2 regions of the Methylacidiphilum caldifontis genome follow, and region 2 is predicted to be linked to the other one. Evidence: riboswitches for the same ligand, from Rfam matches in the RefSeq annotation. Region 2 holds a riboswitch; the other holds the start of a gene.
The links. Region 2 has a riboswitch for fluoride ahead of IT6_RS05280 (efflux transporter outer membrane subunit). Riboswitches for the same ligand answer to the same signal wherever they lie in the genome.
Positions count from the first base shown of each region.

Region 1: another riboswitch for fluoride. It lies ahead of IT6_RS00070 (cation:proton antiporter); the one in region 2 lies ahead of IT6_RS05280 (efflux transporter outer membrane subunit).

Region 1 covers NZ_CP065957.1:20,679-30,387, forward strand. The annotation lists tRNA gene IT6_RS00065 (tRNA-Leu) at 1,335-1,417, opposite strand; gene IT6_RS00070 (cation:proton antiporter) at 1,497-2,651, opposite strand; fluoride riboswitch at 2,688-2,765, opposite strand; gene dtd (D-aminoacyl-tRNA deacylase) at 2,862-3,302, shown strand; gene IT6_RS00080 (ABC transporter ATP-binding protein) at 3,405-4,091, shown strand; gene IT6_RS00085 (ABC transporter permease) at 4,109-4,900, shown strand; gene IT6_RS00090 (hypothetical protein) at 4,968-5,192, opposite strand; gene IT6_RS00095 (DUF4337 domain-containing protein) at 5,417-5,980, shown strand; gene IT6_RS00100 (DUF4339 domain-containing protein) at 6,050-7,462, opposite strand; gene IT6_RS00105 (hypothetical protein) at 7,633-7,848, opposite strand; gene IT6_RS00110 (Mrp/NBP35 family ATP-binding protein) at 7,960-8,994, opposite strand; gene IT6_RS00115 (site-2 protease family protein) at 9,016-9,657, opposite strand.
Region 2 covers NZ_CP065957.1:1,109,793-1,128,338, reverse strand. The annotation lists gene IT6_RS05280 (efflux transporter outer membrane subunit) at 1-1,584, opposite strand, end outside; fluoride riboswitch at 1,603-1,697, opposite strand; gene IT6_RS05275 (DUF2165 family protein) at 1,902-2,447, opposite strand; gene IT6_RS05270 (bifunctional riboflavin kinase/FAD synthetase) at 2,479-3,486, opposite strand; gene truB (tRNA pseudouridine(55) synthase TruB) at 3,443-4,156, opposite strand; gene IT6_RS05260 (DHH family phosphoesterase) at 4,197-5,168, opposite strand; gene IT6_RS05255 (AsmA family protein) at 5,768-7,132, opposite strand; gene IT6_RS05250 (ABC transporter permease) at 7,243-8,214, shown strand; gene IT6_RS05245 (ABC transporter permease) at 8,204-9,271, shown strand; gene IT6_RS05240 (ABC transporter ATP-binding protein) at 9,297-10,139, shown strand; gene IT6_RS05235 (ABC transporter ATP-binding protein) at 10,136-10,939, shown strand; gene IT6_RS05230 (class I SAM-dependent methyltransferase) at 10,951-11,871, shown strand; gene IT6_RS05225 (methylated-DNA--[protein]-cysteine S-methyltransferase) at 11,886-12,431, opposite strand; gene IT6_RS05220 (ABC transporter substrate-binding protein) at 12,419-14,071, opposite strand; gene IT6_RS05215 (bifunctional UDP-3-O-[3-hydroxymyristoyl] N-acetylglucosamine deacetylase/3-hydroxyacyl-ACP dehydratase) at 14,413-15,717, shown strand; gene lpxA (acyl-ACP--UDP-N-acetylglucosamine O-acyltransferase) at 15,817-16,593, shown strand; gene IT6_RS05205 (beta/alpha barrel domain-containing protein) at 16,705-17,622, shown strand; gene IT6_RS05200 (sodium:solute symporter) at 17,619-18,546, opposite strand, start outside.

The DNA of each region.
Region 1 (9,709 bases), 1.1 Mb from region 2:
CAGAAATAAGATTACACCATGATACTCGGATGACATTGTTAAAGATCAACAACCATCTCTACACGGATATTTCTTCAGTAAATTATATCGAAAATGAAAAAAGTCAATTCCAGATGATCATCGCTCACCAATAGTCTTTGGGTTTTGGTTTGTGGATACCGATTCGATTATTGAAACGTGACCATTGAAGAGAGCAACGAAAGGATAAGATATCACTTTAAGGGGATTTCAAAACTAACGTGATATATCTGCTGATGATGAGCGGAAAGTCTGTGTGTAGATGGTTTAGGAGAACTGGGAATACCTGCTTATTCATTTTATAATGACATAAGGAGTGCATTGCAAGAAGTAAATGTTTACAACAAGAAATGGTAAACTTCTAGGGTGGAGATTCAGCAGTTGCGTCAGCAAGTTGCTCTTGGAATATCAGCCGGAGATCTTAAATCTTCTTCAAGAAAAGTTGATTCAGTAATGTCGATTTAATTTGAATAAGGAGACAGCGTATGCATACAAGATTGGCTAATCTTTTTTATCAAAGACACAACAACCAAAACAACCAGAGGAATCTAAAAACTTCCTGCTTCACAGGAAGGGCATGGAAGAATCGACTCAGTGAAGGTTGAAGAAGAAGGAAAATAATTTTCTGTTCTGCCTTACTCTGCCATTTAGAAGAACAGGCGAAGAGTGTGAGGTGATCAAGGTTTTAAAGTATCAGGCAGAAATTGGTGAGGATATAGAATAGAGCCGAATTAAAGGCTAACCAGGGTAGGTAGTTGTACCAAGGAGATCGCCTAAAGCGATAGAGCACATGAAGATATTATTCACTGATACCTTTAGTTATCTATTTGGTTCCGAGTCTGTTGCTAATTTAAAATCGATAACCAGAGCTTCACATGATTGTAGATTCGGATTTTCGTTTGCTAAGGATATTTCAGCAGGACTGTTAGGTAGCTCTTGTACTTGGAATATCCTTGATTTAAGCCATGTGAGCCTTTTGTTGTGTGTGAGAGCTTTCGATTCGAAACCTTAGCCAAGGATCGGCGTCTACAAGATAGCAGTTACCCTGACGCTTTTCCCCTGCATAGTCAATTAACCATGTACGTTAATTTTTTATCAATCAAATGAATTTATCTCTTCCATTCAGAGATATCTGTTCACATTATTCCACTTAAGGTTAGATTCAGGCAGTCTTTTGCTGCTATTCTTTGCGCAAACATTATTTGGATAAGAAAAGCTTGTTATAAGAAGAGTCCGCTTTGTTTAAGTAATGCTCAGGGAGGAAGACTGAACCAAAAAAACTTAAAAACCAATTACCTTGCCAGACCTAAAAAGCGTGCCGGTGGAGGGAGTCGAACCCACACCCGGTTGCCCGGACCAGATTTTGAGTCTGGCGCGTCTGCCATTCCGCCACACCGGCTATTTCATCTTCATGTTAGAAGAAAATTAAATTATCCTTTCTTATTTGGGTTGTCGATAGAAAACCTAATGTACTCTCATTAAGTACTTTTGGGCAGTAGCTGCTTTGGAAGGAAAAAGCGGTTAGCGATTAAAGTGGGGAAAATAGCCGTAGAGATAATGACTGGAATTAAAACTGAATATTGGCTTTGGGTGATAATTCCATGCGATAGACCATAAAGACAACAGATCACATTGAAAGTTAGCCCTGTTGACATCAGCAATGTTGTGTAGGCAGCTTGTTGTACTCCTTTTCTTTTAACAAGGAGTGGGAATGTTCCGCTAAATTTAGCAAGCTGTTGAATTGCAAAAAAGAAGAAAAAGGGGATGAGACTTTTCATTAGGGATGATAAATCGACGAATGAACCAGCTCGAATAAAATAAAAGGGAGTGAGGATCCCTAGGGTAATCGTTCGTAAACGTTTGACTAAGTCATGGTTTTGTCCCACAGATTTGGCCAGAACCATGCCAACAAGGTAGGCGGGCAATACCGCTTCAGAACCTGCCCAAACAGCAATACCTCCAAGACCAAAGAGGAAAAACAATAGATATTTTGTTTCTAATTCAGAAGGTTTGTTGCCATATTTTTTCAAGAAATAAGGAGTAAGTTTAGCTAGGCCAATAGAGCATATGAGAATACTTATCGTTAATATCGCCGTTTTCCATCCAAAAGGAGCAAAAAGAAACCCTAGCATAAGGACAGAACTTAAATCATTGATAAAACATGCGACAAGAAGGCCTTTGCCATAACTAGTTTTGTTCAATCCAAATTCTAAAAGAACAGTATACATAACAGCTACAGAGGTTGCAGAGAGAGCAATGCCTGCCAGAAGAGAAGCTTTCCAATCCCAATGGAAAAAGAAATGAGCAAACAGGGCACAGCACAAAAAAGGGACAAAAAAGGTAATTAAGCCAATCAGGGTAGACTCTTTCCATTGCTTTCTGAACGAACTTGGTTCAAGTTCAGATCCAGCCATAAAAGTTAGCATTATTGCTCCCAATCCAGCTAAAAAACTAATCCAACCTTCTTTGGGATTAAGACCGGTTTTTCCAAAAAAGATAAAAGCCAAGTATTGTCCAAATATGCCGATAATGATTTCGATGAGTGCTGCTGAAATTCGAAATTTTACCGCTAAAAAGGAAGCGACGAGCGCGAGTCCCATCCAAAAACATGCTAAGAACCATGTGTGTTCCATTAAAACCCTTCTTTCTAATAATTGCTTTAGGAAATTAAAAGAGTAGGAGTTATCACTTCGATAAAGAAGGGTTTTCCAGGGAGCTGGATGGTAAACTCCATTACCGGCTTTTCTTTTTAAGAATAAAATTTTAAAGTGTCAAGCAGCAACTCCATTTTTTTAAATTAAAAAAGACTAAAAGAAAGCACGTAGATTGAGTTTTCTAAGGATATGATCGGCTTGATTCAAAGAGTGAAAGAGGCGGCGGTTTCCACAATAGATCAAAAGCAGGCATGTTCTATTGGCAAAGGGATTGTGCTGTTTTTAGCTATTGAAAAGGAGGATAGAGAAAAAAATGGCGATCTTCTCGTAGAGAAAGTGCTCAAATGTAGGATATTTGCAGATGAAACGGGAAAGATGAACCGGTCTCTTCTTGACATAAATGGGGAGCTGCTCGTTATTCCTGAATTTACCCTAGCTGGTGAAATCGCTAAAGGCAATAGACCGAGTTTTGATCGCGCTGCCCCTGCAGAGGTGGGCAAACAACTATTCGATTATTTTACAATGCAGTTAGAAAATAGATATAAAGCGGTGAAGAAAGGCTATTTTGGAGCGAATATGGCTGTATATTTGATTAACGATGGTCCTGTGACGTTTTGGATTAAAACTTAAGCTTTACCCAAATAGGCAAAATATTTCTCAACCCTAAAAATAAAGGTTTTTTTTCATTTTTGTATGCAAGCCGTAGCCATAGAAGTAAAGAACTTACGCAAGGTGTTTGGCAAACTTGTGGCTGTAGATCAGCTTTCCTTTAAAGTCATGGAATCTGAAATCGTTGGGTTTTTGGGGGCCAACGGGGCGGGAAAAACAACATTGATTCATTTGTTGCTTGGGCTTTTAACGCCTAGTTCGGGTTCCATTCAGATTTTTGGTCTCTCTCCTTCTACATCTAGAAGAGAGATCCTATCTTTTTCCAATTTTGCTTCTGGTTACATTAGCTTACCTACAAATCTAACTGTAAAAGAAAATCTTCAAGTATTTTCCCGCCTTTATCGGATAAAAAACCCGGAAGAAAAAATCCTTTCTCTTCTTCATCTATTAGAAATTGATCACTTGCAAAACAAAATTACAGGTTTTCTCTCTGCTGGGGAGTTAACTCGGCTCTGCTTATGTAAAGCCTTGCTGAACGATCCAAAACTGCTCTTTTTAGATGAACCGACGGCGGGTCTTGATCCCAATATTTCTGACAAGGTCTGTGAGTTGTTGCTTGAACTGAGAAGGAAAACTGGACTCACTATTGTGTACACCTCTCATAATATGCGAGATGTAGAAAGACTTTGTGACCGGATTATTTTTATGAAATCGGGAAAAATTATTACCCAGGGAATACCGCTAGAAATTGTTCAAGAATTTAAGCAAAAAAGTCTTGAAGAACTTTTTATTCAGTTGGTTCGGGAATAATCCAAATCGCTTCGACAATGAATAGAGAAAGAATTATAGGCCTTTTTTTGCGTTACACTTACGTTTACAGGAGAAGCTGGATTCGGGTTTTAGAATTTGTTTTTTGGCCCCTCATGGACTTGCTCGTTTGGGGATATCTGACTCTTTATCTCACGGGTTCCCCAAAGAATTTCTCAAGCCCGTTTCAATTTTTGATCGGTGCGATGATCCTTTGGGATGTGCTTTATCGGACACAGCTAGGAATTACACTATCTTTTTTGGAAGATGTATGGTCGAAGAATTTGATCAACCTTTTTGTTAGTCCCATAACCATTGGAGAGTTTTTTGTGGCAACTATTTTAGTGGGCATCACCAAGTCTCTTTTAATCGTAGGCCTTTTAGGAACCATAGCCGCTTTATTTTTCCATTTTAACCTACTGCAACTGGGCACTTACTTATTACCTCTTGTTTGCAATCTTTTCTTGATGGGAGCAGCTTGTGGAATTTTAACTATTGCTTTTCTTCTTAGGTGGGGGCAAGCTGCAGAGTCTCTTGCTTGGGCTATACCAATTCTTTTCCAACCTTTTGCAGCTGTTTTTTATCCCCTCCATGTCCTTCCCTCCTCTATACAACCCTTGTCTTTTCTTATCCCTGCAACGCATGTTTTTGAAGGGTTGAGAAGTGGCCTTGAAGGGATTTATGCTTATAATCATTTATTGTGGGCAACCGCTTTGAACTTTTGTTATTTAGGACTTTCTTTCATTCTTTTTAAGCACTTTTTTTCTATCGCCAAAGAAAAGGGCCTTCTTGTTAAATTGGGCACACAATGAGCTTTGCCACTTTTCTTCAACCTATTGTTATGCTATCGAATCAAACCGATTTTGAAAAAAAAGTGCATTATTTAGCCGGAAGCCCCGATTCGATCTCTTTTTTAAAAGACAATTGCTCTTTTTCCTTTTCGTTTATTTTGCTCTTGGAGGGTGTTGCGGCAAAAAAACTACTGAAGACAGTCGCGCCAACTAGCGCTAAAATCCATCCTCCAAACAGAAGGAAAAGAACAATTAATCCAACAAGAGTACCAAAAGAGGAAACAATAAAAGCAACTACATCATTAATATTCATAGTTAACTCCATTAATTAGAAATTATTATGCTATAAGTAAATCAAAAATCAAATAAGAATATATAAAAATTGCATAGAATGTTAGCGATAGGAAAATCACAAAGGATCATTTTGGGGAGGGGAATAGATTTGATTTATATTTATAGTTAAATAAATAAGACTTAATAATAAGTAAATCTTTTTTCTTATACAATTAATTATATTAATCGATTTAAGCAAAAAATATGTCTGAAAATCCAATCGAAGAAAAGGCTAAGGAAATCATTGAAGAAAAACTTGAGGAAGAGAGGAAAAAGGAAAAATGGCTATATCATGTTTCTTTTTCGATTATTCTCATGGCGGTGTTAGGAACGATTGTTGCAGCCGACTCGGAAAATAGTGTTACAGAAGCCATTATTTTACGTAATGAAGCGATTCTTTTTCAAGATAAAGCCACAGATATGTGGAATTTTTTTCAGGCTAAGTCGATGAGAGAAGCGGGTTATCGCATCGCTAATACTATCAATCCAAAGCCTGAGTTCGAACAAGAAATTGAAAGATACCGGAAAGAGAAGATGGATATTGAACAAAAAGCCAAGCTTCTTGAAGAACAGGTAACGGCAAGGCTAAAAGAAAGCGAACGGTATTATCACAAGCACCATATTTTTAGAATGGCGGGTATTCTTGTCCAGGTTGGAATTGCATTGTCTTCTGTTTCCGCTTTGTTGAAAAGGAAAACGGTATGGTATTTAGCGATCTCTTTAGCAATAGGAGGATTAATCGTATTTTCGACCGCTTTATTAAAGTAGAAGAAAAAGGGTAAGGCTTTTTACAAGAAAGCAGATTTTAGGGAGTTTTCTTTAATTTAATTCTTTCTTTTAGAAGGGAAACATCCACTTTAAGGTAGACTTCAGGAACTCCAAAAACGATTTTTCTTTATTAATTTCGCATTTTTGGAAATCCAGATCCTGGTGTAAATCGAGGGATAAAATAGGTCTTTCATACAATTTTTCGATTGTTTGCACAACATGGCTATAAAGGCCCTGGGCAAGAGTATATGCTTCTAGAGCTGATTTCTGCAGATCAACCGTTTTGCCTACCTTGGGTTCAACAAGAACACACAAAGAATCGGTGAGGAGATCCTTTCCATAGCCAGATGTTTTTTCTGTCCATACTCCATGGTTTTCGTAGGCAGCGGTTGTGATTCGTAGATCTTCCTTTTCGACTGCAAGCTCGATAAATCCAAATGTTTGATCCATTTTGAAATAGACTCTGTTCTTATTATCTATGAAAAGATTATAATCTGCAGGTAATGATTCAACATTTAGAGATAAGTTTTGAGAATAATCTTTTTCTAGTCGTTCTTTTATTTGAGTCAATTCAGCCGCTTTGCCTTTGAGAACCAAGCTACGCAAAATAAGGGCATGGGGGACTAAAGGGGGAAGAGAAGGCCAAGCAGATCGAATGACATAATGTCCATTATGAAAAGCTGATTGGTAAAGAAACCATCCCGACAATAAAATAAGAATACCAATCCCATAATAGGGAATAAAGAGAAGGCCGATTATCCATAGAATCCGAGCCCAGTTCACCGTATCAATGGGTTTTAACCGGGTAATCTTGTTTTGGGTTAACCACAGTTGCCATGAGAAAGCTCTTTTTTGATGAAAATGACAGAGAGAAAAGGGTGAAGAGGGGTCTGGAAATTTCAAGAAAAGAGTTTTTACAATTTGCTTAACATGTTCTTGGGTAAGATCCACAACACAGAACCGTTTAATTCGACCCATTATGGATAGAGAAAGCCTTATTTCCTGTTCGAACTGCCGAAAAGGAGTGTAGACGAATTGGAAGCGGGCAGCCGTACGAGCGATTATCTCTTGAGATCTTGGATGCGGAAATTCCAAACGGTATTCAAGATAAACTTGAGGATCCAGAGGCTCAGATTGAGAGTGTTCTGCTTTTATTCCATAATTAGCCAGTTCTTGGTCCATCCAAGATTTGATAAGGTTCAAGCTCTTTAGCAGCTGGATAAAAGGATCAACGGTTTGCTTCTTTTTAGGAATTTCTTGTTGGGTTGATGAATTTTCCTCTTGAACTTTTTTTTCAGTCTCAGTAGGTGATTCTTTAAGCTCAATCTCCTGGATTAATTGCCCAAGGGGTTGCCAATCTTTAAGATCTTTATGCCAAGCTAGGGTTTGAGTATTGATGGTTCCTTCTTCTAGAAGCTTGAGGATCTCCTCCATGGAAAAAGGACCCTCTTTTTTCCCGGATTGAACGATGAATATTTCCATAAATTTTCCTCTGCATTCTATTGAGTTAGGAGCCGGCTGCAGAGCAAGAATATCGTTATTAGATTAAAATTTTTACCGGGAAAAAAGTTCCTTTGAAATCTAAAGGAACAGTTCAAAAATTTGTGATAAATTGAAAGCAAAAAGGAATCAAAAAACTGGCTTACAAAGCTCTAATCTACATTTTTCCTTCGACTGGCTAACCACTTACTCCGATGATTAATTACCCAGTCTAGTAGAGCTTTTTCAAAACCAATGTCATAGCCCTTTTTCTCGCTTTCAATCCACTTGTGTTTTAAGATCTCTTCTCTTTCTAACAGGAATTCTTGATAAAGGGTTGAGTTTTTTAGTAGCGTCGAAATACACTCCATTTTTTTGTTTTCCTCCATTACCTCTCTCCGCAAATTCACAAGTCTTTATTGAGTTATTCTAAGTATAAAATACCACAAAAAAATTAATTTAAATAATGGCAATTTATATTGAGCACAAAGAGTAAAAGATTATTTCAAAAAGTCAATAATTTTTTGTGCAGCTTCAAGAAATACTTGGCTCGTTTTTCTATCCGGTTCAGATAGAACAATAGGCAGCCCATGATCGGAAGATATACGAAGTTCGGCTTCAATGGGAATTTCTCCTAAAAAAGGAACATTTTGCTTCTCAGCCTCTTTTTTTCCTCCGCCACAACCGAAAAGATCATATTTTTTATTATCAGTTGGACAAATAAAATAACTCATATTTTCAATAATTCCCAAGATAGGAACGTTAACTTTTTTGAACATACTGACCGCTTTTCTCGCATCCACAAGAGCTACTTCTTGGGGGGTTGTGACGATAACCGCTCCTGATAACCTAACCGTCTGAACGATAGTTAATTGAATGTCTCCTGTTCCAGGGGGCAAATCGAGAACTAAAAAATCGAGATTTCCCCACTCGACATTTTTTAAAAACTCTTGGGTATAACGGGTAACCAAGGGGCCTCTTAAAACAGCAGGTTGATCAGCTTCCAAAAGAAAACCCATACTCATGAGTTTTAGACCATATTGTTCAACAGGAATAAGCCTTTCATCCGGAGTAATTTGAGGGGATTCAGTGGTTCCGAACATCATCGAAATACTTGGTCCGTAAATATCACAGTCGCAAAGGCCGACAACCAGTCCTTTTTTGTAGAGGGCACAAGCAAGATTGGCTGCCACGGTTGATTTTCCAACTCCACCTTTGCCGCTAGCCACAGCAATGATGTGTTTGATGTCAGAACTGATCAAGGTAGATTTGGGGGTTGGATGTGACTCTGGCCTTTTGATGAAAACCTGGATATTACCTATACCTTCAAAGCTCGAGAGTTTTGATTTAATCTCTTTTTCCAGTTGTCCAGGAATATCAGGATTGGGACTAGAAAGTTCGAGTTTAATACGGACTTCACCTTCTGCAAGCTCAATTTCTTTCACGAGGCCAAATGAAACGATATCCCTGCTAAATCCAGGATACCGGACTTCTTTAAGTTGATTTAAAATTTGTTCTTTACTGAATATAGGCATAAGGCAAATCAAAATTTAGGTTTATCGGCTTAAGGGTGAGCCAGAAAGTTGGTTCAATATTATAAACAAATGATAGGCTGAAGACTCTAAAAAATGATAAACAGGAGGGAGATTGAGAAACACGATAATGGCTATAAACCAAAAAAGGCCCATTTGACGTTCCCATTGGTCACTGATTCTAAAAATATTTTTGAGTACGGTCCAACCGTCAAAAGGCATAATCGGAAGAAGATGAAAAACGGAAAGAAAAATAGAAGCGAGTACAAAAGTGGCGAAAAGTTCACCCAGTTTATGATCATGAGGAATGATCAGTTTGGCAAGGACAAGGAGTAAAAAAGCGGTGATGATATTGGCTAGGGGACCAGCAAGAGCGATCAGAATACCTTGAATCCTAGGATTTTTTAATCGATGTGGATCGATAGGCACGGGTCTACCCCAAGCGAAAAAACCGAATCCTCCAGGAAGAACAAAAATGTTAATGGCAGGAATGATTAAAGTCCCAAAAAGATCCATGTGAACAAGAGGATTGAAGGTCAAACGACCTTCATCTTTAGGTGTGTTGTCTCCCATTAAAGTTGCAACTAGAGCATGTGCAAACTCATGGATCGTGATAAGGGGAATAAGAAGAAGAAAAAGATAGAGTTTATCTAAAGTAGGATTCATGAGGAAAAATCTTTATGAAATTGAAACACTGTTCATTAAAAATAACCAATAA
Region 2 (18,546 bases):
AACTTCAATGTAATGAGAAAGTCCTCTTTGAAACCGATCGAAAGCTAGCTCATATTGTTTTTTAGCTGAAGCGACAACCTCATCCTCGACTTTTTGTTCTTCTTCCAACAACCGCACACCGATCAAAGCATTTTCCACTTCTTCAAACGCAGAAAGAACGGTCTCTCGGTAGGAAGCTACCGCTTTTTCATATGCAGCACGAGCCTGCATCAAGTTGGCCAATAGTCTACCGCCCTCAAAAAGAGGAAGATCAATCAAAGGGCCATATATCCATGAATTGGAAGGCCAAGTAAAGAGCTGGCCAAAATCGGTGTTGAAAAATCCAAAGTAGGCATTGAGATTGACGGATGGAAAATAGGCCGCATAGGCTACTCCGATCATCGCATTGGTTGCAGCCATTTCCCTTTCAGCTTGAGATATGTCTGGTCTTTGCTCTAAAATTTCTGAAGGTAGGCTTGTGGGGATATCAGGAGGTTCTTCTTTTAAGGGCTTTCGGGGAAAATGGAAGGTTGAGGCGGGCTGACCAAGGAGCCTGGCAATCGAATTTTCCACTTTTGCCCTATGGCTTTCCAGAGCAATATACTGGGCCTTTATCCGTGAAAGATCGGTTTTTGCCCTTGCTAGGTCCAACTCGTTAGATAGACCGCTTTTATAGCGAATTTCTACCCTTTTCAGGTTGTCTTCGTAGACATGGATCATCCGTTCCATTACCTCAAGTTGGCTATCGATGTAACGCAATAGGTAATAAGCCTGGGCTACGTCGGCATGAATCGTTAGTTTCATGCCTTCTAGTTCGGCTTGAGAAGCTTGAGCTTCGGCCTTTGCCGCTTCCAGTTGCCTCCTTAGTTTTCCCCATATATCCAGTTCCCAGTTTGAATTAAGATATACTTGCCACATATTCAGGGTAGGCTGAAATCCATAATAGTGGGTTGTTCCAATGATCGAGCCAGCGGGTATACCGGGTAGGGGAACTGTGGAATAGATGGGTTCAGGTAAAATGAAAGGGAGCCAGGGAAGATGAGTCTTGAGTTTCCAACGCTGGTAGCTTGGAGTGAAATTGGTATGGGGGAAAAAAGCACTTAAGGCTGCTCCCACCCCCGCACGGGCTTCGACGACGTTGGCCATCGCCATCTTGATCTGTTGGTTAGCCACTTCGGCTTCAGCTTCAAGTTGGTTAAGAACCGGATCGTTGAAGATTTTCCACCACTCTCCTTTTTTGATGAAATCTTTTGGTTCAGCGACTTTCCATTTTCCCGGGTTTTTCTTCGCTTCTTCAATCGCTTTTTTTATGTTTTCTTCACTTTGAAGACCATTTCCTTTATTTGCTTCTTTGTTGACTGCTGGCTTTGGCTTTCCCTGGCTTGGGGAAGGGTTGGGGTTAGGCTTTGGCTCTCCCCATTTCCAATTTTTGGGAATGTCGACTTTAGGGGGTTTATAGTCAGGACCAACCGAACAGCTAACAAAAACAAACAATATTGCCCATTGTATAACCGAAAGCAAAGGAAGGCTAAAAGAAGCCAAAGGCTTATTTAAACCGAAAAGTCCTTTTTCTTTTTTCCCCTTTGCCTTTCGACCTGAATTCATTTGTTTGCAGCCCAAGTTAATGAAGTAGGAGTTATCACCTTTTCATGAAAGAAAAGGGGTTTGCCCAAACACTTCGGAACCGAGGGCTGGCAAACTCCATTGCCAGGTATTCTTTTTCAGTTTCGAGTATTCCTTTTAAAAAAAGTTGTCAAAATATTTTGTAAAAAAAATTTAATCTGCTGTGCACTCGTAGCATCAGCTATAGAAGCACAGCTTTTTATTATTAAACTTAGCTAGAACGAAAACCTTGTGGAAGACGGAGCCACAACGAAACGGAAAATAAGCTTTCTTTTTATGGTCGCAGAACTTAAGGGGTATTATTCAGGTTCAGTTTGAATGAAAAAAGAAAGGAAAAGGAGGATTAAAATAGCCATTCTAAAAGCTTGAGGCAAAGCATTGAATGATGTGCTTCGCCACATCTGGAACCATTCACCCCCTCCGAGAATGAAAAAAAAGAGCCATCCGCAAAGACCTAAAAAAAGACCTATCGATCCGCACCGCTTAGCCTGTTGAAATTCTTCTTTAGATCGAAACAGGTTTTTAAAAAGAGCCGCTGTACCCAAAAAAAGGACCAGTCCACAAATGGCCTCCCACCCGATGAGGAGGGTGTATACAAAACCGTGAAAGTTTGGTGATTTCCAGGCTCGACTGTGGAGAGGAGAGACTTTGTCAATCGAATCCATGAGCAAGATGTGTTGGACAAATTGAAAATTGGCTTGGTAATCCAGAATGTTGTTGAGGGCAATCAAAAGAAAATAGAAAGAAAAAAATAGAAGGATGATCATTTTTGAGAGTCGTATCCAAAACAGCAGTGAGGGGATTTTTGTGAAGTGAAGCATCGAAGGGCTAAAGGTTTTTATCATAACCTTGATTGCGGCCAAAGCTCTTTTCGATTTATTGAGGGAATTTTGGAAGGAAAAATTCTTTTGTCCTTTGAATATCTTTTTCTATCTGCGATTTTAGGGCATATAAGGAGTCAAATTTTTTTTCTTCTCTTAAGAACAGAAAATTAAAGAGGGAAAGCTTTTCACCATAAAGATTTCCCTTAAAGTTAAGCAGATGGACTTCGATGACGAGTTTCCCTTCCTCCTGAATGGTAGGTCTGCGGCCATGGTTGACTACTCCAAGAAAAATTTCTTTTTTGTATTCGACCTGGCAGCCATATACTCCAGAAGGAGGCAGAAGCTGAACGACGTCCTTGAGATTGGCTGTCGGAAAACCTATTTCTTTACCAGCGCCTTGACCTGTCGTGACAACACCTTCAATTCTATAGCTCCGACCAATAAGTTCAGAAGCCAGTCCGAAATTTCTTTCTATTATAGCCTTCCTTATTCTTGTACTGGCGATCGGTTCCCCATTAAAGGTTAGAGGTGGAACGACAAGGGTTTCGAACTTAAGTTTTTTACCCATTTCCTTTAAAAAATTCACATTACCTTCGGCATGCCAGCCGAACCTAAAATCTTCACCCACGACAATGGTTTTTAATCTTGGGAAAATTTGCTTTAGTCCAGTCAAAAAGGCTTCCGCTGTAAGCTGTCTAAATCTTTGATCGAACTGGATGAAAAGAACATGGCTAATACCATATAAATGGAGGAGGTTTTTTTTCTGGGCTAGAGAAATAAGCATTGGAGGAGCCTGTTCAGGGGATATGATAACCAGAGGATGGGGATCGAAACTCAGAACAAGGCAGTTTTCGGAATTTCCTTGGGAAAGTAGGGTCTGCAGAATCTTTTGGTGACCTAAATGCAAGCCATCGAATACGCCTATGGCTATATTTTCTATTTGGACATTTTCTCTAAGGGCAAAGAAGGACAGGACGTTTTCCTTGAGATCATTTCCAAAGAAAGGAACGTCTTTCTCATTGCCGACGGATTCTGGAGACCTCGGGAAGGGAAAGCACATGGTTTAAAAGTTCTTCGGGGCTTTTCAAAGACTTTAGGAAATCAAAAGAAAGAGCCTGGTTCAACTTGAAATTTCCAGATTGGAGACGGACTAGAGAAAAAAGGTGTCCACCGCAACCCAAGTCCTGTCCAATGTCATGACAATAAGTGCGGACATAGAACCCTTTTCCGCAAAAGACCTCAAAATCGATGAAAGGGGGATCCCATTTTTTAATCGTATAGCTGTAGACGTGAACGAGCCGGGGTGTTCTTTCGACCTCTTTTCCTTGCCTGGCAAGTTTATACAGAGGAACACCATGGCTTTTAATCGCAGAGAACATTGGAGGAAGTTGGTAGATATCTCCGACATACCGATCAAAAACTTTCTGGATTTCTTCCAAAGTAAAAAAAGGTACCGGTTTTTCTTCAATAATCTGCCCATCAGAATCTTGGGTTGAAGTCGTTTGTCCAAGTCGCAACAACCCTTCGTAGCGCTTATCTTCAGACATAAGCAATTCTTGAATTTTTGTAGCCTTTCCTAAAACAAGCACAAGGAGTCCAGTGGCTATAGGGTCTAGAGTACCGCAATGGCCAACTTTTCTAATTTTGAATTTTTTTCTCACAAAATCCACAACATCATGGGAAGTGAATCCCTTAGGCTTGTCTATCAATAGAACACCATCGATATCCATATCCCTCTCTTGAAAACATCGTCCGTATAATTGTAATCGTTTAGCGCAATAAAGCCTTGATTTCAGATAAAACAGCTCTCTTGGCTTCCTCTAGCCCAAGCTTCAAACGTGCTCCTGCAGCTTGTTTGTGTCCTCCTCCTCCAAATTTTGAGGCGACTTGACGAACATCAAAATTCTTGGAAGAACGTAAGCTTAATCGAGTAAGTACTGGGGAAAGTTCTTCAAGCATGAACGCAACGATAACCGACTTAACCATTTGAAGATAATAAAGAAAATTTTCGGACTCTCCGGGTACTGAACCCGTTCTTTGGTACATATCCTGAGTTAAAATGTAAAAGGCGATTTGAGATTGTTCGACAAACTGGGTTTGATTCAAGACTTCCCTGAGCAAATAAAACCGGGAAAGAGGATAATTTCTAAAAGAAAAGACGGATAACTGTTCTGGATCAGCTCCCAACCGGACAAGTTTTGCAGCGAGTTCAAAAGTTTCAGGAGGAAAAGATCGGAAACAAAAAGCATTGGTATCGGTCAGTAGCCCGACATAAAAATTGGAAGCTGCTTCCTTTGAGCAGGGAAGAGAAAGTTTCTCTATGCATCTAAAAATCACCTCACTCGTAGAAGATGCCTGAGGATCAACCACGTTAAGGGTCGCAAAAAGGGTGTTATCGATGTGATGATCGAAATTGAGATCGACTTTCCGGCTCCATGATTCAAAATAAGATCCAGGTCTATTGGCATTAGAACAATCCACAAGAATGATTTTAGCGCAGGGATCAGGGGCTTGTGGGGGAGGCGTTTGGAGTATCGAGGAGCCGGGTAAAAACCTGAAATGTTCTTGAAGCCCTTCTTCGATATGGACAACCACTTTCTTGCCAAGATCTTTTAGGATTAGTCCCAAGCCGATTGCCGAACCATAGGCATCGCCATCTGGCCTGCAATGGGAAAGTATGACAAAAGAACTGTTCTCCTTGAAAAAGGATTTAAGGGCAGCTAAATCGTATTCGGGTTGCATTTTTAGGTTCTCTGAGGGAGGAGGCTAGGGGATCGAAAAGCCTGCTCCATTGTTCTTTCTTTTTGGGCTCTCCTATTGCAGCTTATCCAAGCTGCAAGGTCCTTTTAATAAAAGCTAATAATGTAAAGGAAATGCAAAAGAAGATCAAAGAAAAAAACGTGAGGCGGCTGACAAGGGCTCTTAAGGCTTTCTCTCGTACTGCAGATTTGACATCCAAAAAAACCTCTGTCATCATATAATAAATAAATCTATTCATGCAGGCTATTTCCAAGTTGCATCTTTGTCCCTCTTTTGAGTAAAGCCTGTAGGAAGCATATGAACAAATTCATTCTACGATTCTTCGATATTTTAATATTGCTTATTTTCATGGCTGTCGTTGCGATAGTAAGTTGGAATAAGTTGACCATAAAACATAAGATTGTCGTTGAAGGAAAAAAGGGCCCCTTATGGCAAATCGTAGGTGAAAAAAATAAATAAGCTTTGTTATTTTCCCTATCGTCTTGTTTTGGCTTTCAAATATCCTGCTGGAAAATATTTTCTAAGAAACTGGGGATATATGACTCGCAAATAGATCGTAGTTGAGCTAAAAAACATATATTTTATTGGGAAGAAGGCTTCTGGTTCTGAATTTTTTTTAAAAAATCCAGAGCTGATTGAAGGATTTGTCCCGCGTTTTCTTTCAAAGTCGAAGTAGCAGCGGCGGTTATCCTTGGTGTAAGATCTTCTTTGGGATCTTCAACAGAACCTGTAATATTGACGGTTGTCCATTGGTAACCTTCTTTTTCCTGGACGAAAACTTTCTGTTTCGCCCCGGGTATCAGTTTGAGTTGTTCAGGATTGATCCCCGTTAAAAGCTCGCCTCGAATTTGATCTCCATCTATTTCTATCTGCCCTTCCAATTTTATTTTGCCTTTTGCTTCCAATTCGATGTGGTTTAATTGCGTTTTGTTTTTGGTCACATAAAGATTAGCTTTGGCTAAGTCAAGAGGAACACTCTCTTTCGTCCCAAATAGGGCTAAAGAAGCAAACAAAGGTAGGTCTCCAATAACTCCATTTTCTAAATGAATGGTTCCTTCCAAGGAAGTTTCTGAAGCTTTGCTTTGAGTTAAAAAAGTTTTTCCATAAATATTGCCGTTTATTTTACCTTTCCAAGACGGAGGGATGAATAGGGGAAGAGGAAGAGCAGTTAAATTGATTTCGATGTTTTTTTCTCTATTTTTCCAACTCCATTCCCCACTTATTTCTACTTGGCCGTGCAGGTCATGAAGAAGGACTAGCCTTTGGATATAACAATGATCAGAGAAGAGTTTAAATAAAAGTTCTTTGAGTTTGAAAGGCGGATAGGATCCCATGTAAAGATTTCCTCCCGATCCCTGACCTATCCACATGTCGGTGCCTTCAGATTTATTCAGCTCAAAACTGCTGTTTTCTAGCTTTCCTCCTCCGGCAATATCTTGTGGCCAGCTCACGGTGCTGCTCTTAATCGTTATTTGTCCTAATTCGACCTTTGTAGGAATAAACTGAGTCAGAATGGATTCTTTTAATGGCCTCTTCTCAACAGGGTTTGAGGAAGGAGTGGCGGAGATGGAAGAGTTGGGATGTTGGAAGTCCTGTTTTTTGAAATCGACCCGCAGGTGATCAACTTTAAGTTGTTTGATGTAGATTAGTCGAGAAAAGATCTTGCGCAAGAGCAGTTGGCATTCGATTGAAGTGGCGTCGATCTGTTTGATCGGGCTGGATGGTTCTCCATAACCCAGGTATTTTTCGGCAGAGAGCGCATTGCCTTGAATATGGATAGGGCTGAATTTTCCATCCACCTGGATTACGCGGGTGATTTTTTCTGAAAGAAAATCTCGAAATCCTTGACTTGAAAGATAAAAATTGACGATAGAAATAAATGCCACAAAAACACCTAGGATAAGAACTAATGCAATTATAAAGAGATAAGATAATTTCTTGTACATTGAGTTTGTTTTCTAATTATGCAAGAGTTTTTTTTATCATAACCTTTAACTATTTATCTTCAAGCGGCGGTTTGTGACCGCCCTAAAGTACGTCTATTTGTAACTTAGCTATGATAGCGTTTATTATTCGCAGGCTTTTAGCTCTTATCCCACTTTTACTTGGGGTGACCTTCATGGTCTTTTTCTTAATGTCATTGACTCAAACTAATTATTTGACTCCCCTAAAAGCCGAAAGAGATATCAGTCCAGAGATGATTGCTGCTCTGGAAAAAAAATTTGGCCTTGATAAACCCTGGTATGAACGCTATTTTCTCTGGCTAACCAATGTCCTCCATGGAGATTTCGGCTACTCTTGGACTTACAAAATGTCTGTCATTGAGTTGCTCTTACAAAGGGTTCAAGCCACCTTGTTATTAAACCTTTCTTCTCTGGCTATCGCCTGGTGTATTGCTCTTCCACTGGGGGTTTTAGCGGCTATTTATAAAGACTCTTTTATAGACCGTCTGAGTTCTTTTTTTGCTTATATTTCTATCTCTTTCCCGGAATTTTTTCTTGCACTCCTGGCTGTCTATTTTGCTGCGAGAACAGGTTGGTTCCCCATTGGAGGATTGACATCCATAGAATATCCTTTTCTTTCTCCTTTGGATAAAGCGATAGATATCGTATATCACCTTATACTTCCTACCTTCGTTTTGAGTGTGGGTGGCATAGCGAACATGATGAAGATCATGAGAGGCAGTTTTTTGGATGCGATCCGTGCTGAATATGTATTGACGGCCAGAGCTAAAGGACTACCCGAGAGCCTCGTTATGTTTAGGCATGTATTTCGTAATGCCGTAAATCCTTTGATTAGCACCTTTGGTTATGTGATTGCGGGGCTCTTGAGTGGGTCACTTCTGGTCGAAAATATCATGAATTATCCTGGAATTGGTCAACTTATCTATTCAGCTTTAATGAAACAAGACCAATTTGTTGTCCTTGGATCTGTTGTTTTCAGTTGCATTCTGCTCATTGTGGGTAATCTTGTTGCTGATATTCTTCTAGCTTGGGTCGATCCTCGAGTGGTTCATCATGAAAGATAAAAGATCTTTTATTAAAGAAATTTTAAGAAATCCTCTTGGAATACTCTCTTGTAGCCTTCTCATTTTGCTTTATTTAATCGCTTTTTTTGCTCCTTTTCTTGCCCCTTATGAGCCCTCTGACCAGGACCTAAAGCGAACTTATCACCCTCCGACCAAAATCTACTGGCACAATGGGCAATGGGTTGTTGCTCGTTACAGGAATGTCGATCCGACCTCTGCGACCTATAAAGAGATTGCTGGAGACGGCTGTCCAATCAAGTGGTTTGTCCGAGGCTACCCTTATCGATTTTTAGGGATTATCCCCGCCAATATTCATCTTTTTGGGGTAGATAAACCTGATCGGATTTACCTGCTTGGTAGTGATAATACGGGACGGGATGTTTTTTCTAGGCTTGTTTATGGCTCGCAGGTTTCTTTAAGTATCGGATTAATCGGTGTGACAATTACTCTGGTCTTGGGGCTTCTGATTGGAGGATTGTCAGGATATTATGGAGGATGGTTTGATAACGTGATGATGCGGCTTACTGAATTTCTTATGGCTGTTCCTGGCCTGTATTTGCTCCTGGCTTTGAGAGGGGTATTTGGCGTAAAATTTAGCTCAGCACAAGTCTATTTTCTTATTGTCATCATCTTGAGTTTCATCGGATGGTCTGGATTTGCAAGGGTTATTAGGGGACTTGTTCTTTCACTTCGTTCTCAGACTTTTGTGGATGCGGCGGTTGTCCTTGGTCAATCTTCGGTGCTCATTCTGCTCAAGCATTTGCTTCCCAATCTAGCAAGCTATTTATTGGTATCGGCCGCTTTGTCTATTCCAGGATATATTCTGGGTGAAGCAGCCTTAAGCTTCCTTGGCTTGGGCATCCAGGAACCTGCCTCTTCCTGGGGATTGATGTTAGCACAGGCACAGGATATGAAAGTCTTTATGTTGAACTTCTGGTGGCTTTTAACTCCAGGAGTTGCTATTTTGATAACAGTTATAGCATTTAATATGCTTGGTGATGTCCTGAGAGATCTTGTGGATCCGAAGTTTCGCATGTACCAGACTGGGAGTAAATAATAGTTGAATTGTATAGGATAGTACCATGCTTCTTGACGTAGAAGACCTTCATGTCCATTTTCTAACTCCTTCAGCCGAAATTGCTGCTCTATCCGGGGTGAATTTCAGCATAGGCCAAAAGGAGTCGGTGGCCATTGTCGGAGAAAGTGGCAGTGGCAAATCGGTAACAGCGCTTGCCTTGACAAGACTCTTGGATAGTCCACCTGCGGTCTATAAGAAAGGGAAAATTCTCTATGAAGGTGTCGATCTTTTAAAATTACCTCTTAAGGAAATGAGGAAATATCGTGGTGGAGAAATCGCTTATGTTTTCCAGGAGCCTTCAACGTCTTTGAATCCGGTTTATTCTATTGGTTTTCAGCTTATGGAGGCAATCGAGCTCCATCAGCCCCAGCTTAAGGATAAAAGGGCGGTTGGCTTAGACGTGCTGAAAAAAGTAGGAATTGGAGATTGCCTGAGGGTTTGGAAGAGTTATCCCCATGAGTTAAGTGGTGGCATGCAACAAAGAGTGATGATCGCCATGGCCCTGCTGTGTAAACCTAAACTTCTTGTGGCTGATGAACCCACAACCGCTCTTGATGTAACGATCCAGGCTCAGATCCTCGAATTATTTTCAAAAATTCAGAAGGAGTTGGGTATGTCCATTTTGCTCATTACCCATAACTTTGGGATAGTTAAAGGCTTTGCCGATCGGGTTATTGTCATGTTTCGGGGAAAGGTGGTTGAAGAAGGACCAACTGAAAAAGTCATTTACTCTCCCGAACATCCCTATACTCGAGCTCTGATCGATTGTGTTCCGAAACTTGGAGAAAAAGGAAAAAGATTGCGTGCAATCGATTATGCTTTAATCGACTCTTCGATAAACCCATGAATGAACCCACTGCACTGCCTCTTCTATCTGTTGAGGCGCTCAAAGTTTATTTCCCCTTGCGCAAGGGTCTATTCGGCAAATCAAAGCAGTTTGTAAAGGCTGTTGATGAAGTTTCCTTTAAGATTAAAAAGGGGCAAACCGTTGGTCTTGTGGGAGAAAGTGGCAGCGGCAAAACAACCATTGGAAGAACCATTGTTAAGCTCCAGGACCCTACCGCGGGTTCGATTCTTTTTGAGGGTGAACCGATCCATCATCTTTCTCAGAGACAATTCCGTCCCTACAGGAAAAAAATTCAGATGATTTTCCAGGATCCTCATAATTCGTTGAATCCGCGATTAAATATCGAAGCCATACTCAGGGAACCTTTGGATATTCATTTTCCCGGAATGACCAAAAATCAAAAAAGGGAAAAAATTGTCGATCTTTTGGAAAAAGTTGGCCTTAAAGCTGATCATATTTTTCGCTATCCGCATGAATTTAGTGGGGGACAGCGCCAGCGCATTGGCATCGCCCGGGCCATTGCCGTCAATCCCCAATTGATCATCTGTGATGAACCGGTGAGTGCCCTGGATGTTTCTGTTCAAGCTCAAATTATTAATTTGCTTCTTGATCTGCAGGAAGAGCTCAAGCTTTCTTATCTTTTCATTTCTCATGACCTCGCTGTGGTTGAATATGTCAGTGACTATGTTTTGGTCTTAAACAAGGGAAAAATCGTTGAAGAGGGAATCCCTGAAGAGATTTATAAGCATCCCAAGGATGAATATACAAAAAAGCTCATTTCAGCCATTCCCACACTTTGAAAACTACTGGCATGTGGATCGATCCAAAAATTATCAAATCTTTCGAGCAGTCGGCGACCGATATACACCGTGTATATTCTTCGCCCTTAGGATGGATAGAAAGGTATGGGCAGGATTTCGTATTGGTATTGAATGAGGAAAAGCAGAAAGAAAGGTTGTTGGAGGATCTGTTAAGTTGGTGTTGCTCACAGGGCTTTGCCTGTAAAAGAGTTTTTTTAAAAAAACGGTATGCAAAAAACGAAAAATCTCTTTCTAACCGGCTGCATCTTATTCATGGAAGGAGTGATCTTCCCATGCGTACTGTATGTAGGGAAAATGGTCTTTTATATTCTATCCGGTTTGATCAAGGTGGATCAGCCGGTTTATTCATGGATCAAAGACAGAACAGGATGTTTTTAAGAAAGAGGAAAGTAGACAGGCTCCTTAATTTATTTGCTTTTAGTTGTTCTTTTGGACTCTGTGCTGCACTTGGCGGAGCTGAGAGTTGGAATGTGGATTTATCTCAAGGCTGTCTCGAATGGGGCAAAGATAATTTTAGACTGAACGGACTTGATCCTGCCGCACACAAGTTTTGGGCAATGGACGTGCGGGAAGCATTAAAAATTTTCACCAAAAAAGGGATAATCTTTGATCATGTGGTTATCGATCCTCCCACATTTTCTTACGGGAAAGATAGCGGTGAGTTTTCAATCGTTAGGGATTTGGACTCTTTGCTTGAAAAAGTCTTTGGGCTTTGTTCTAAACAAAAGGCCACCTTGTTTCTTTCAACCAATTATAAGCGGTGGAACACTAAGGATCTCTTCCTAAAAGCAAAAAGAGTTGCTTGGGCAAAAAGTATAAGGGTTAATTTTCTTCACTATCCTGTCTCTTTACCGGATATACCTCAAAATGAACTTCCTGCCAGCTGTTGGATAGAGGTTGGCAGCCCATAAAAAAAGTTCATCTCTTAAATATCTTGTCTGGCTAACATAATTTTATGGTTTTTGCTTATCACAAATCCTTCTTTTTCGAGCAGTTTTTCTTTTACTACCCTACCTCCCATACTGAACGAGCCGATACAGCCATTTTTTTTCACAACTCGATGGCAAGGAATGAGTAAAGGTAAGGGGTTTTTAGCCAGAGCAGAGCCTACGGCTCGGACGGCCCGTGGGCTGCCAACCTCTTTGGCAAGTTCGCTGTAGGTTTTGATCGTCCCTTTAGGGATGGTTTTTACCCGTTCCAGTACCCGTTTGTAAAAGCTAGAAATCCCTTCTATCCGGAGCTGTTGGCCGAAGATCTCTCCTTCAACAAGAGTTTTGTAGAGTTGAGCGTAAAGAAGGGGAAACTTTCTTTGGCTTTCAGCAATGAGTTGAGAAAGCCTTGGGGTGAGGGGTTCAACTGGGCTGAGTTGAGTAGGCAGGCCTTCCAGAAGAACTATTTTTACTGGACCGATTGCACTTTCACAAAAAAGGGTGATCGGTTTACCAGTCTTCTTAGGGATTAGGGTGTCCATATTTCTTCAATGTTCCAAACCAAAGGTCCTATTCGGGGGATTTGCACATTACGCCACCGGTTTTTGAGTCCCACATAAGTATTTGGTGTGACCAGGTAGATATAAGGCTCTTCTTCACTCATGATTTCTTGTACTTTGAACCAACAGCGTTTGCGCTTTTCTTCATCGAGAGTTGTTAGCTGTTCGATCATAAGCCTATCTATTTCGGCCTCCCAAGGGGTAGCCGGATAAGGTTGATTAGGATACCATTGGTGAAGCCTTCCTTTGCTCATGAACACAGACATGCCATCGGCAGGATCCCCGCCTCCAGTCAGTCCGAGCAAACAAGCTTCATATTCATAGGAGTCGCTGATTTTGGTCACCAGTGTTCCAAAATCGATGAATTGCAAGTTTACTTCGATACCCAGTTGTTTCATGTTTTCCTTGAAAACAGTAGCCATCGCAGTGCGTATAGGATTTTCTTGGTTTGTTAAAAGCGTGAATGAAACCGGATGCTTATCTTGGTCGAAAAGCCGACCCGAAGTATCCCTGTGAAAGCCTGCGCGTTCCAGAAGCTCAAGGGCAAGCCTGGGGTTATAGGGATATTTTTTGACATTGGGGTTATACCACTTGACGTTTGCAGGGGTTTCTGGACCCCAGAGTGGGGTACCCCTGCCAAAGAGTACACCGCTTATTATTCCTTCCCTGTCGATACCATAAGAAATAGCCTGTCGAAAAAGGGTGTTTTGAAACCATTTTAACTTGTAGGGAGTAACGTAGGGAGTATTGTTTTTATTTTTTCCCGGGTTCTGGTTAAACCACAAGAAAGAGGAAGCCGTAGAAGGACCTCGATCATAGACTGTATAGTGGTAAATTTTCTCTCCTTTTTGAACCCACGCGACGTTGTCAGGGCTTATCCCCTCGATGTCTGTTTGACCGGAAGCAAAAGCGATCAAACTGGCATTGGCATCCTTAACAAATTTAACGATCAAATAATCGATGTAGGGAAGTCGGATTTCTCCATCGGCTCGTTTCCAGTACCTAGGATTAGCGGTTAAAACGATTCGCTCTCCAGGGTTGTACGAAAGGATCAAAAAAGGTCCACTGACAACTATCGACTGGGGATTTTTTTTCGCCGTACTAATATTCCATTGGTTCTGTAATGATCCATCCTTGTAATAAGGCTCTAGGATATGTTTAGGCATCAAGGGCATCCCTGACATGTAACGTAAAAAAGGAGCAAAGATTTCAGGGGTTTGAATCTGAACGGTCAGCTCATCAATCTTTTCAACTTTAAAAGGCTTTCCATCCACAGACAAGTCGTAAGCATTCCGGTTGGGAAATCTTGGATCATAGATGCAGGAAAAGCTAAAAAGGACATCATCAGCGGTCAGGGGAACGCCATCGCTCCAAGTTAATCCTTTTCTTAGCTTAAAACGGAAAGTCTTGTTATCCGGCTCAACCTCCCAGCTCTTTGCTAACCCAGGAATGACCTTGTCATCAATGGGGTTGTAAGAAAGAAGGCTATCAAACATCAGGTTGAGAAAAGAAGAAGAAGTTGCATCTTCCGAGACAAGCCAGTTAAAAGTTGAGGGTTCAGCCGCACTCGATTCGATAAAAAGCCCTCCCCTTTTGCCTGCAGGCAAAGAAGATTTTTCCATGTCTTCAAAAAAGGGATAATCTGGTCTTTGAGCTTGCTGGATTTTTCTCTGGCCCTTGCATCCGCTTACAATCAAAAAGAGAGAAAAGAAAAGGGGGAAAAAAATAAAAAAAAACAGTTTTTCTTTGTTATTTCTATTATTTGATGAGAACCGAGAAAAAACCGTTGTAAACATAAAAGAAATAAGATCCTAGCTTATAATTTGAACAAATGTAGCAGAGCTCATGGGTGAAGAAAAAATATAATTTTAGATAAAAACACAAGAGAAGAAGCTTGCAAAACCGCTACATTGGATCTTTATATGAGAAACGAGTTCAAAAAAAGGAGTGGTCAGTTGTGATAATGCAGAGGACGATACGGGATGAAGTCAGCATGGAGGGCAAATCACTGCATACAGGCAATTCTGTAAAGCTAGTGATCAAGCCGGCCGAAGCGGATAGCGGTTATGTCTTTAAAAGAGTTGATCTGCCTGATGAACCCACGGTGGTGGCTTCGGTGGATAATGTTAGGCAAACAGAAAGAGCCACAACGATCGGGGAGGGCAATGTCAAGGTTCATACCGTCGAACATGTGCTTGCGGTTTTGAGAGGGTGTGGGATTGATAACGCGCTGATCGAGTTGAATGCAAATGAACCGCCCATTGGAGATGGCAGTGGCATCTATCTGGCTAACGAGATTGCCAGGGTAGGAACGGTTGAACAAGAAAAACCGGTTTCTTTTTTTGAATTGAGAGAACCGGTATGGGTGGAAGGAGAAGATGGGGCATACATTGCTGGCTGGCCTGATCAGAACTTTTCGATCAGTTGTACTCACTCAAGTCATAATGGGCTTTTTACACAGTATTTTAGCTGGACTTACGACCCTAAAAGTTTTGTTTCGGAAATCGCCCCTGCACGAACATTTGTCTTTTACGAAGAACTTCTTCCCCTTATCGAAAAGGGGCTAATCAAAGGCGGGAGCTTGGAAAATGCCATAGTTATCCGGGGAGAGTCGATATTTTGTCGAGAACCCCTGCGGTTTGAAAATGAGTTTGTCAGACACAAGATTTTTGATATGATTGGAGATTTTGCCTTGTTCCCGAAAAGATTAAAAGCGAGGGTGGTTGCAGCAAGGCCTAGCCATTTTTTGAATGTAAAATTTGTCAAGGAGATCCAGAAAGCCTATAAAAATTACCTTTCTCACTTAATGCCTGTGGAAAATATCCCCGTTGGAGAAGGAGCTCTGGATATAAATGAGGTGATGAAGATACTTCCCCACCGTTATCCTTTCCTTATGCTTGATCGGGTTCTTGGATTCCAGGATGACGTAAAGGCGATAGGCCAGAAAGCCGTAACGATGAACGAGGCTTATTTCCAGGGCCATTTTCCAGGACATCCGATAATGCCCGGAGTGCTTCAAATTGAAGCCATGGCACAGTTAGCCAGTATTCTTTTGCTACGGAAAGCGGGCAATGCTGGGAAACTCGGCTATTTTATGAGTGCTGACAAAGTAAAGTTTCGTAAGCCGGTTATGCCTGGAGATACGTTGATTATTGAAGTGGAAATGACCAAAGCCAGGGGAAAAATTGGGAAAGCCTTTGGGAAATGTTACGTCAACAAAGAAACGGTTTGCGAGGGAGAGCTGCTCTTTGCCCTCATCGATGGTTAAGACTCTATCCTCCGAATAGAGGAGATTGGCAAGAACATTGAGTTGTTATACTTGCCGTAAGCTCTATAAAGAAGATAATATCTCCAATGGGCTTTTAAAATGCAGACTTCGATTCATCCTACAGCGATTGTAAGCCCAAAAGCGCAAATAGGTAGTGGGGTGGAAATAGGCCCTTATGCCTATATTGGAGAAGGGGTTAAAGTGGGGGATTTTTGTGTAATCCACCCCCATGCCGTTTTAAAAGGACCGATCGAAATAGGTCCGGAGAATGAGTTTTATTCATTTTGTGTGATTGGTGAAAGATCTCAGGATCTTAAATATCAGGGAGAGCCCACTTATCTTAAGATTGGCACAGGCAACGTCTTCCGGGAGTTTTCAACGGTGCATCGATCGACTTTCAGAGGGCAAAGTACCGAAATTGGTTCTTTTAATGTGTTTTTGGCCTATACTCATGTTGCTCATGATTGTCGTATTGGAAATCGTTGCGTATTTTCCAACAACGCTACACTGGCTGGGCATGTTATCGTTGGAGATTACGTTACAATTGGAGGGCTTTCTGCAGTTCATCAGTTCTGTCGAATAGGAAAACATGCCATGATTGGAGGCTGCTCGAAGATTGTCCAGGATGTGATACCCTTTGGATTGGTCGATGGCAATCCCGCTCGGCTTCGTTCGCTTAATTTTGTCGGTTTGAAAAGAAACCATTTTCCCGAAGAAACGATCAAAACGCTTAAGTTTGCTTTAAAGCAGCTGTTGGATGAAGGATTAAATACAGCACAGGCTGTCGAGGTTTTAGAAAAACAAGCAGAAAACACCCAGGATCTTGCTGCGATAATCGAATTCATCAAGGGCTCAGAAAGAGGAATCATCCGTTAAGGGTTGTTCTTTCCTTTTGGCTTTTCTCTACTTTTTTCTCTTTGCATCAATAACAATGGAAACATTTGAGGGGAGTTGACTGTTTATTTTTTTATTAAAAGGAGGATTGTCATGATAAGCTTAGATCAGATAAAAGTTCCCCTGGATGTGCCGCAGTCGAAAAGAGACGATTATAAGAGAGTTTTTTTTGAAGTGACCCAGGGCTCTGGCAGGCTTATGCTCATGGCGGGAGACCAGAAAGTTGAGCATCTTAACGATGATTTTTACGGGGAAGGTATAGCTGCCGATGATGCTAATCCTGAACATTTGTTTAAAATAGCAAGCCATGCTCGTATTGGGGCTTTTGCTACTCAACTTGGGCTCATTGCTCGTTATGCCATGGATTATTCTAATATCCGTTATGTGGTTAAGCTAAACAGTAAAACTCATCTGGTTAAAACGTCGCAAAGAGATCCGTTGAGTCTTCTATGGTTAGATTTCGAACAGCTCGATTATTTCCTGCAGGCCAAGTCCATTCCCATCGTGGGGGTCGGTTACACCATTTATCCGGGGAGCGAATTTGAACCACAAATGTTGAAGGAAGCTGCGCGTCTTGTTTTTGAAGCTCACCAGCGAGGACTGTTAGTGATCATTTGGGCATACCCAAGGGGAAAAGCAGTGATCAATGAAACCGATCCTCATCTTATAGCAGGAGCTGCTGGTCTTGCTGCCTGTCTTGGAGCTGATTTCGTAAAGGTTAATCCACCTCGAGTCAAAGATGGAGATCCCCATGTCGCTTTAAAGGAAGCTGTAGCTGCTGCTGGAAGAACTCGGTTAATCTGTGCTGGGGGTAAGGAAGTAGGAGTAAAGGATTTTCTTACCCAGCTTCACGGCCAGATTCATGTTGGTGGGACATCTGGAAACGCTACGGGAAGAAACATTCACCAGAAACCTTTAGCTGAAGCGATCGCTTTTTGTAATGCCATCTCGGCCATCACCTTTGATGGGGTTTCTGTTGAAGAAGCTTTTGCCTTATACAAAAAATCTTAACTGGGTTTTGCCTTTTGTGAGAAAGCGGTTTTGTTCCGGAAAAGTATACCAATAGAGAATGTTGCTACCGATCCGATGAATATCCTCCATGGGTAGGCGACGTGAGGAAGCCATTCGAGAGAAAATAAGCTGTTATTTTTTTCATGAAAATATGATGTAGAATTTGGAATTTTGCTCAGTAGAAGAACGACACAAAATCCTACGATCATGGCTAAAACATTTCCTCGGTCTGTCCCCCTATGACGGGTGAGCAAGCCTAAAAGAAAAACACCTAGAAGGGGGCCATAGCTAAAACCAATGATGCCAAGGATTATTGGTAGAATTCTTGCGGAAGGAAAGTAAACGGTATAAAGGGCGGTGGCCACTCCTATAGTTGAAGTAAGCAAGGCAAAAAGAAGGGTAGCTCCTCTTAACTTAGAAACCTTTTTTTTCTCATCGACGAGTCGTTCAAAAGAAGGGGTAAGCCAGTCTTGGCAAAAGGAAGTAGCCAGGGCGTTTAGAGCGGCACTGAGTGAACCCGTAGCTGTTGCAAAGATTGCAGCTACAACCATTCCTCTTATGCCAGAGGGCAGTTGGCTAATGATGAAATAAGGGAAAACTTCATTTGGCTTGGTTGGAAGGGCGGGATCGGTATAAACCGAGTAATAGAAGGATAATAGAAGACCGATACTGAGAAATAAAAAACCGATCGGGATATCGGCTAGCCCTGAGAGAATCAAAGAAAGTCGACTTTTCTGATAATTTTTTGCCGTGAGTAGTCGCTGGACAATGTCCTGGTCTGTCCCATGGGTAGCCATAGTGGTAAAAGTAGAGCCGATCAGAGCCGACCACAAAGTGTAGTCGATGGCAAGGATATCGAGAAGATTACCAAGAAGACCCTTCGAGGGAGTTATGCCCGTAGTAAACCATGGCCTATGGAAAAAA